DNA from 4 places in the Saccharopolyspora sp. NPDC002376 genome. Region 4 is predicted to be linked to each of the others. Evidence: riboswitches for the same ligand, from Rfam matches in the RefSeq annotation. Region 4 holds a riboswitch; each other region holds the start of a gene.
What was found. Region 4 has a riboswitch for cobalamin ahead of metE (5-methyltetrahydropteroyltriglutamate--homocysteine S-methyltransferase). Riboswitches for the same ligand answer to the same signal wherever they lie in the genome.
Positions count from the first base shown of each region.

Region 1 (2,194 bases), on a different contig from region 4:
AGTGGTGCGCCCGCCACGACGGAAACCGTTCCGTCACGCCGAATCACGCGCCCGACCTGCGCATGCGTGGTCGGCACCGGGGGCATCGGATCGGCGGAAACAGCCTCGGCGCCCAGTCGTTCAGCGATCCGTCGCGCCCCGCCGTCGAGTTCGGCCAATCGCCATGCCGAACAGCCCTGCGCTGCCTTCTCCACCAAGAAAGCTTCGGCGGCTGCGATGGCGACTCCAACGGCTCGCTGCGGGGTCGTTCGTACACCAGAATCCATTCCGGCGAGCAGCAACGCGACGGTGTCCGCGAACATCGCTCGCAGCGCGACATCGGCGCCGAGCGAGCTGACGTCGCCGCTGCCGTCATCGACCGCGAACAGGAAACGTCCAGGCAGTTCGGCCAACTCCGGAGTCGCGCAGAGCGCCGCGTCGAGTTCGGCCGCCACCGCTCGCACGTCCACCAGCTCGCGCCCATCAGCGGAGGGCGAGCCGATGATGTTGCGAACTCGCTCGTGCGTGTCCGACGGCAACAACCCCGCTTCGCGCAGCCGCGCGGCGAGCTCCTGCGACGCCCCGGGCGGCAGGCCGCGGACCTGCAGGTTCGCCCGCGAAGTCAGCTCCAGTCCACCGTCCCCCAACGCCGCGACGGCAGCCAACGCACGAACCTGGGACGGGGTCAGCGCGCCGCCGGGAACGCGGATCCGGGCCAGTCCGCCGTCGGCGGCCTCGTGCACCCGCAACGCGCCAGGACACGCATCCCGTTCAGGTCTGGCTCTTCGCAACACGCGGCAGATACTACGGACCCGGGTAGTTGCGGACGCAAACCAAACGCGGTGCGACGCGCATCATGCTCGCGAACCTTGACGTAGGATCACCCCGTTGCGGAAAGTAGTTCGCAGCATCATGCGGCGATGTGCGGAGGAAGTCGGTGCGAATCCGGCGCGGTCCCGCCACTGTCACCGGGGAGCGGACTCCACGATGCCACTGTCCTAACAGGACGGGAAGGCGGAGCGAGCGCTGATCCGGGAGCCAGGAGACTCCGGTCGCCGTTGGACCTGCCGACCGGGGCGAGGAACCCCGAGAGAGGTGCCGTCATGCGCTGCGCAAGCGCGCCCTGGCCCAGCGACGCCGTTCGCCGAGCCGAGGAGCGATCCGCATGATCCTACTTCTGTCCACTTCGGACACAGACCTGCTCAGCGCCCGTGCCGCCGACGCCGACTTCCGGCTCGGCAACCCCGCCCGGCTGGGCGTGGATGACCTGCCGCCGCTGCTGGAGGACGTCGAGCTGGTCGTGGTGCGGCTGCTCGGCGGCCGCCGGGCCTGGGAAGAGGGCCTGGACGCGCTGCTGGCGGGACCGCGCCCGGTGGTCGTGCTCGGCGGTGAGCAGGCCCCGGACGCCGAGCTGATGGAGTGCTCGACGGTGCCGGCCGGGGTGTGCGCCGAAGCGCACCGCTACCTCGCCCATGGCGGCCCGGACAACCTCGCTCAGCTGCACCGATTCCTCTCCGACACGGTTCTGCTCACCGGCCACGGCTTCGAACCGCCGGCGGAAACGCCGTCCTGGGGCGTGCTCGAACGGACCCCGCAGCGCACCGAAGGCCCGACCGTCGCGGTGCTCTACTACCGAGCGCACCACATGGCGGGCAACACCGCGTTCGCGCACGCGCTGTGCGAGGCGATCGAGGACGCCGGCGGCCAAGCCCTACCGCTGTTCTGCGCCTCGCTGCGCGCACCCGACCCGGAACTGCTGGAACAGCTGGGCAAAGCGGACGCGCTGGTCGTCACCGTGCTCGCCGCCGGAGGCACCAAGCCCGCCACCGCTTCGGCCGGTGGTGACGACGAGGCGTGGGACGTCGGCGCGCTCGCCGAACTCGACATCCCGATCTTGCAAGGCCTGTGCCTGACCAGCAGCCGCGCCGCGTGGGAGGAGAACGACGAAGGCCTGTCGCCGCTGGACATGGCCACGCAGGTGGCAGTGCCCGAGTTCGACGGCCGCTTGATCACGGTTCCGTTCTCGTTCAAGGAGAACGACGCCGAAGGCCTGCCGGTCTACGTCGCCGATCCTGAACGGGCGGCCCGCGTCGCCGGCATCGCGGTCCGCCACGCCGCGCTGCGGCACATCCCGCCGCAGGACAAGCGCCTGGCGCTGATGCTGTCGGCCTACCCGACCAAGCACTCCCGGATCGGCAACGCGGTCGGCCTGGAC
Region 1 covers NZ_JBSFBZ010000011.1:121,855-124,048, forward strand. Annotated here, with positions in the region: gene ACWCO2_RS10965 (precorrin-3B synthase) at 1-722, opposite strand, end outside; cobalamin riboswitch at 866-1,046, shown strand; gene cobN (cobaltochelatase subunit CobN) at 1,145-2,194, shown strand, end outside.
Region 1: linked by a shared signal. The riboswitch ahead of cobN (cobaltochelatase subunit CobN) and the one ahead of metE (5-methyltetrahydropteroyltriglutamate--homocysteine S-methyltransferase) in region 4 are both predicted to bind cobalamin.

Region 2 (2,194 bases), on a different contig from region 4:
CCGAGCCCCGGCACCTCCAGCAGCCGCGCCCGGAACGCCGGCGTCGGCGCCGCTGGCGCCTTGTCCGCCGGCGCCCGCCCGTCGCTCCGCTCCTTGTCGTCGCTGCGCTCCGCGCCGCCTCCGCCTGACGGCTCCGTCGGCTCGTCCGGCGTCTGACCACCGCCTCCGGGGCCGTCCGGCCCCTCCGGCGGCTCGTCGTCCTCGGCGTGCTCCGCCGCCTCGGCAAGTGCTTGTTCCAGCTGGTCTTCGGCCATGCCCGGCTCGTCGAACGGGTCCCGGCGACGCCGGTGCGGCAACGCGAGCCGGGCCGCTGCTTCGACATCAGCCTCAGCAACTTCGTCGGCTCCGCGCCAGGCCGCGTGCGCGATCGCGGTGCGCGCCAGGACGAGGTCAGCGCGCATCCCGTCGACGTCAAAAGAAGCGCACAGCGCGGAGATTCGGCGAAGTTCGGAGTCCGGCAGTGTCACGTGCTCAACCCGGTCCCGCGCAACGCGGATGCGCGAGGCCAGGGATGCGTCGGCATCGGCCCACTTCGCGGCGAACCCGGCCGGATCGGCTTCGAAGGCCAGTCGTCGGCGCACCACCTCGGTGCGGGTCGCGACCTCCCGCGACGCCGCGACCTGCACGGTGAGCCCGAACCGGTCGAGCAGCTGCGGCCGCAGCTCACCCTCCTCCGGATTCATGGTCCCCACCAGCAAGAACGACGCCGCGTGCGAAACCGAGACACCTTCCCGCTCGACGTGCGCGCGCCCCATCGCGGCGGCGTCCAGCAGCAGGTCGACCAGGTGGTCGTGCAGCAGGTTCACTTCGTCGACGTACAGCACGCCGCGGTGCGCGGCGGCGAGCAGACCTGGCTGAAAGGCGCGGACGCCCTCGGTCAGCGCGCGCTCCAGGTCGAGCGAACCGATCAGGCGGTCTTCGGTGGCGCCGACCGGAAGCTCGACGAGCTGCGCCGGGCGCTGCACCGCGGTCGAGTCGTGCGGCCCGTCCGGGCACTGCGGGTCGGGGTCGCTCGGAGCGCACCTGAAGCGGCAGTCGGCGACCACGTCCAGCGACGGCAGCAGCGACGCGAGCGCGCGCACCACGGTGGATTTCGCCGTGCCCTTCTCGCCGCGAACCAGCACTCCGCCGATGCGCGGGTGCACGGCGTTGAGCAGCAACGCCAGCTGGAGATCGTCGTGGCCGACGACGGCCGAGAAGGGGAAGCGCGGAGCAGCGGACATGCCGGTGTTCCTTCCTCGGGGTGCGGACGCCCCGGTGGCGGGAACAAGGGATCGCAGTGTCCTGACTCCCGGATCACCGCGCCCCTCCGGCCTTCCCAGGTCTCCCCGGTGGCTCTCGGGGGAGGGCCGCTCCCCGGTCACAGTGGCGCCGACCGCGCCGGATTCACACCGGCTTCCTGCCGCACCCCTTGCATTCGGATCATGGAGCATCGTCGCAGAACCGCGACGGCGGACCAACCTTCCGCGGCCTCCGCGAGACGTGCGCCACTGCCCGTGGGTCGTGCGCACTTCGCGGTGTCACAGCACCGCAAAACGCTCACGAGCAGAAACGGGTGCGTCCGTCAGGAGCGGCGGCGCGGCTCGCGGCGCATGTCGACGTGCGGAATGCCGTCTTCGAGGTACTCGTCCCCGTCTTCGACGAAGCCGAAGGAGCGGTAGAAGTCCTTCGCGTTGACCTGGGCGGCGAGCACCGCGGGCGCGTTCTGCACCTCGGCGACGGCGGCGCGCATCAGCTTGCGGCCCAACCCCAACCCGCGCGCGGACTTGGCGGTGCACACCCGGCCGATCCGGAAGACACCGTCGGGATCCTCGAGCAGCCGCAGGTAACCCAGCACGTAACCGTCGGCCGAGTCGATCCAGAAGTGCCGGGTGGCGTCCTCCAGGTCGCGACCGTCCAACTCCGGATAGGCGCACTCCTGCTCGACGACGAACACGTCGACGCGCAGGCGCAGCATCCGGTAGAAGTCCTCGGCGTCCAAGTCCGCGGTGTAGGCGCGGTGGACGGCGGTCGCGAGCGGGTGCAGGGTCATCCCTACTTGGATATCACAGCGGGGTCTCAAAACCCGCATTCACCAGCACCGGGAGTAGCCAACAACACTCCGCGAACCACCGCTCGACCCGCAGGAGGTCGAGCGGTGGTTCGGTGGGTCAGAACTGTGCGGCCAGTTCGTTCGCGTAGGTGGACAGGCGGG
Region 2 covers NZ_JBSFBZ010000004.1:215,390-217,583, reverse strand. Annotated here, with positions in the region: gene ACWCO2_RS05250 (putative cobaltochelatase) at 1-1,223, opposite strand, end outside; cobalamin riboswitch at 1,265-1,443, opposite strand; gene ACWCO2_RS05245 (GNAT family N-acetyltransferase) at 1,565-2,032, opposite strand; gene ACWCO2_RS05240 (S1 family peptidase) at 2,151-2,194, opposite strand, start outside.
Region 2: linked by a shared signal. The riboswitch ahead of ACWCO2_RS05250 (putative cobaltochelatase) and the one ahead of metE (5-methyltetrahydropteroyltriglutamate--homocysteine S-methyltransferase) in region 4 are both predicted to bind cobalamin.

Region 3 (2,194 bases), on a different contig from region 4:
CGTCGCTGATCTACCTCGCTTCGGACCGGCTCCGCTGCGCGTCCGGGTCCGTCAGGGGCTGGGCGAAGACGTCGCGGACCTCGCTGCGAAGGCGGTCGGCGAAGCCCTCGAGGTGCACTCGTGAACCGGCGATCTCGCGCGAAATCTGCCTTCCGCGAAGGGGTCTCGCGCGAAATCGCCGTTGTGGTCAGGCGGGTAGGTGCACGCGGCGGTGGAGGCGTTCTCCGATGTCCTTGGCCGCGTTGTCCAGCAGTTTGTGCGCCAGTTCGAACAGGGCGCGGGCGATCGCGATCTCGTCGCCGATCTGCGGTACCTCCTGGTCGTCCGGGTGGCGTCGCGCGGTTCCATGGCCGTGCAGCGCCTGACCGGCCGGGGTGGTGAACCCGACGTCGGCGGTGGTCTTCGATCCCGCCTCCACGACCTGCAGGTTCAACGTGATCGTGTGCGTCTCGTTCATGGTGGCCTCCTGGTCCCCGTCAGCCCGCTGGCGCAGGCCGTTTCAGGTCGCCGTAACCCCCAGCATGCGCGCGGTGCCCGACCGGCGAAAGGCCGATGTTCATCCGTTCGGAGTAGTCGTGGGCGGGCTTCCGGTGAGGCTCCGCCGGCTCCGCAGACCACAGTTTCAATTGAAACTGTAAATGCCAGGCACGGGTGATCACAGTTTCAATTGAAACTGTGATTCAGGTGATCGCGGTCACCGGGGTTTGACCCGGGGCCGGTGATCGCGGAAGGATCTCGCCGCCGACAGTGCAGGAACCCGGTGCGAATCCGGGACGGTCCCGCCACTGTGACCGGGGAGCGGCCCCCACCCGAGGCCACGGCTGCCACGCAGCTGGAAGGCCGGGGTGCCGCGTCGATCCGGGAGTCAGGAGACTGCGCGCCGGCCCCGCGTCGCACCGCGGCGCGCGGACACCGAGCCCCTCGGGCGGGAAACCCAGGAGGTCGGAGAACCCATGGTTGGGGAATCCGGAACGGAACAGCTGCGCGCCGGTTGGGGCGCGGAGGAGCGGCGCAAAGCGACGATCGTGCTGGCCGCGGTCGGGGCGTTGCACCTGGTGGGCTGGGGTGCCTACCTGCTGCACCAGGACAACTTCGGCATGGCGGGCGGGCTTGCCGCAGCGGGCACCACGGCGTACCTGCTCGGCCTGCGCCACGGCTTCGACGCCGACCACGTCGCGGTGATCGACGACGCCACGAGACTGCTGATGCAACGCGGACGACGTCCGGTTTCGACCGGCATGTGGTTCGCCCTCGGACACGCCAGCGTCGTGCTCTTCCTCGCGTTCGCCGTCGCGTTCGTCGCCGGGCCCGCCGCGCAGGGGTGGGCGGAGCAGGCCGGAGTGCAGGTCTCGACGGTCGTGGACCTGGTCGTGATCGCGGTGCTGACCACCCTGGCCGTGCTCAACGCGCTGGTCCTGCGCGACGCGGTGCGCCTGCTGCGCCGGGCACGGCGCGGTGACATCGATGAGACCGAGGTCGAGATGGTGCTCGGCCGTCGCGGGTTGCTCGCGCGGCTGCTGCGCGGACGGATGCGCAACGTCGCCCGCTCCTGGCACTTGTTCGGCATCGGGCTGCTGTTCGGTCTCGGCATGCAGACCGCCACCGAGATCACCGTGCTGGCCATGGTCACGCCGGGACAGCTGTCGCCGATCGCCGTGCTGAGCCTGCCGCTGCTGTTCGCCGCGGGCATGTGCACTGTGGACAGCGTGGACGGCATGCTGATGTCCCGCGCCTACGCCTGGTCGCTGGCCCAGCCGCTGCGGCGGCTGTGGGTGAACGTGACCACCACCGCGCTGACCGTGGTGCTGGCGGCGGTCGTCGCGCTGGTCGTGCTCGCCGGTGTGCTCGATGAGTTCGGCGTGCCGAACACCACGCCGATCGCGGCGATCAGCGACCACTTCGAACTGCTCGGCTATCTGACCCTGGCCGTTTTCATGGCAGTATGGGGCGGCGCCGCGCTCTGGTGGAGCCTCGCCTCCCATCGCGATCGGGCGGAGCGCGCGTGACCGGCGTCCACGGGCTGGTCGGGGTGGCGCCGAGCGGCCAGACCGGTGATCGTGAGCCACGACGAAGTGGCCAACAGCCCCTTGAGCACGAGTCCCCGGCGACGTCGCCGGGCGAGCACGACTGGACTACGGACATGACCAAGCACCTTGAGCACCACTACTTCGCCGGCCTGGACCTCACCGGAAAG
Region 3 covers NZ_JBSFBZ010000087.1:13,258-15,451, forward strand. Annotated here, with positions in the region: gene ACWCO2_RS34535 (DUF1876 domain-containing protein) at 188-457, opposite strand; cobalamin riboswitch at 751-876, shown strand; gene ACWCO2_RS34540 (HoxN/HupN/NixA family nickel/cobalt transporter) at 954-2,006, shown strand; gene cobA (uroporphyrinogen-III C-methyltransferase) at 2,141-2,194, shown strand, end outside.
Region 3: linked by a shared signal. The riboswitch ahead of ACWCO2_RS34540 (HoxN/HupN/NixA family nickel/cobalt transporter) and the one ahead of metE (5-methyltetrahydropteroyltriglutamate--homocysteine S-methyltransferase) in region 4 are both predicted to bind cobalamin.

Region 4 (2,194 bases):
GGTGTGACAGCAGTTCGCGCACCTTCCACTTGCCGTGGTCGCGCCAGGACTGGAGCACGACGCCGAGCCGCGCCCGCCAGCGCTCGTCGCCGTGCGCCGGGTCGGCGCCGAGGACTCGGACGTCGCCGCCCGACCGCATCCGGAAGCCTTCCAGGATCTCGATCGTGGTGCTCTTGCCCGCCCCGTTGGGCCCCAGGAGCGCGAGGACTTCACCGCGGCGCGCGGTGAAGTCGACGCCTTTGAGCACGTCCGTCGTTCCGTAGCTCATCCGCAGGTCGCGAACGTCGAGCACGGTCGTATCGGTGGATGGCGGTATCGCGTGGTCGTTGGTAGCTGTCATTTCCCCAGTACCTTCTGTAATGTACATTCGTCGATATGTAGTACAGATACTACATCTCCGAAGCGGGGCTGATCGAGTGTGGCGTGGATCTCAGCATCGGAGAGATCGACTTCAGCCGCGGTGGACGGCGGCCGGATACTGGACGGGCCTTGCCAACGGGGGTTCGGTGGATAGCCTTGGCAGTGCTGGTGGTTCGTCCGCTTCCGCGCAGCGGGAGGGGACGAGGCAAGAGGGAACCCGGTGCGAATCCGGGACTGCCCCGCAGCGGTGAGCGGGAACGACCGCCGTCATCGAGCACTGGACGCCAACTTCTGGGAAGCGACGGCCAATAGGAATCTCCGATTCGGAGAGCGCCCGCGAGTCCGAAGACCTGCCGCCGGTGCGCCCGCTGACCGGTGGGCGCGGTTCGAGGTCTCGTGGGAGGACCTGACCGACGAGCGGCTGCTGCCTGCCCGCTGGTCCACGCCCGCACGACCTCGGCACCCCTGATGTCGAGCTCGCGAGGTGAGGACTTGACCGGCAAAATCGGATCGACCGTACTCGGGTATCCCCGGATCGGCCCGAAGCGAGAGCTGAAACGAGCCCTGGAGAGCTACTGGGCGGGCCGTTCCAGCGAGGCGGAACTGCGCGAAACCGCCCGGAACCTGCGCGTCGACACCTGGCGCCGGCTGCGCGACGCCGGCCTGGACTCGGTGCCCAGCAACACTTTTTCCTACTACGACCAGGTTCTCGACACCGCCGTCACCTTCGGTGCGGTGCCCAAGCGCTACACCGAGCTCGGACTCGGACCGCTGGACACCTACTTCGCGATGGCGCGGGGCGTGGATGCGGTGGCGCCTTTGGAGATGACCAAGTGGTTCGACACCAACTACCACTACCTGGTGCCGGAAATCGGTCCGGGCACGAAGTTCTCGTTGGCCGACCGCACGCCCGTCGAGCAGTACCGCGAGGCGCTGGAGGCCGGGGTGACCACGCGCCCGGTGATGGTCGGTCCGCTGACCTTCCTGCTGCTGGCCAAGTCCGCCGCGGGGGATTCCTTCCAGCCGCTGGGCAAGTTGCCTGAACTCCTCGAGGCCTACGCCGAACTGCTGCGCGAGCTGCACCGCGCCGGGGTCGAGTGGGTGCAGCTCGACGAGCCCGCGTTCGCCGCTGACCGCACGCCCGAGCAGCTCAAGGCGCTCGGCGATGCCTATCGGCAGCTAGGCGGGCTGTCCGCACGGCCGAAGCTGCTGGTAGCGGGGTACTTCGGCGACTTCGGCGAGGCCCTGCGGGTACTCGCGGGAACTCGGGTTGAAGCGTTCGGCGTGGACCTGGTGACCGATCCGTCCACTGTGGATTCGCTGTCCGGGGTGCCGGGGTTGCGGGACAAGACGCTGGTCGCCGGGCTCGTCGACGGGCGCAACATCTGGCGCACCGACCTCGACCGCGCGCTCACCACGGCGGCCACCCTGCTCGGCTTGGCCGGTGAGGTCGCCGTGAGCACGTCGTGCTCGCTGCTGCACGTGCCCTACGACGTTCAGGTCGAGGACATCGATCCGCAGGTCAAGTCCTGGCTGGCCTTCGCCGCGCAGAAGATCCACGAGGTCGTGGTGCTCGGGCGTGCTCTGCGGGACGGTCGGGACGTCGTGGCCGACGAGCTCTCCGCCGCACGCGACGCCATCGCCGACCGGGCGGGTGCGACGCGCGTGCGCAACAACCGCGTCCGCGCGCGGCTGGAGTCGCTGCGGCCGGAGCACTCGCAGCGCGGCGACTACCAGAAGCGGCGTGCGGCGCAGCAGAAGTCCTTGCAGCTGCCGCCGTTGCCGACCACGACGATCGGTTCGTTCCCGCAGACCACCGACGTCCGCAAGGCGC
Region 4 covers NZ_JBSFBZ010000003.1:59,650-61,843, forward strand. Annotated here, with positions in the region: gene ACWCO2_RS03250 (ABC transporter ATP-binding protein) at 1-340, opposite strand, end outside; cobalamin riboswitch at 513-732, shown strand; gene metE (5-methyltetrahydropteroyltriglutamate--homocysteine S-methyltransferase) at 853-2,194, shown strand, end outside.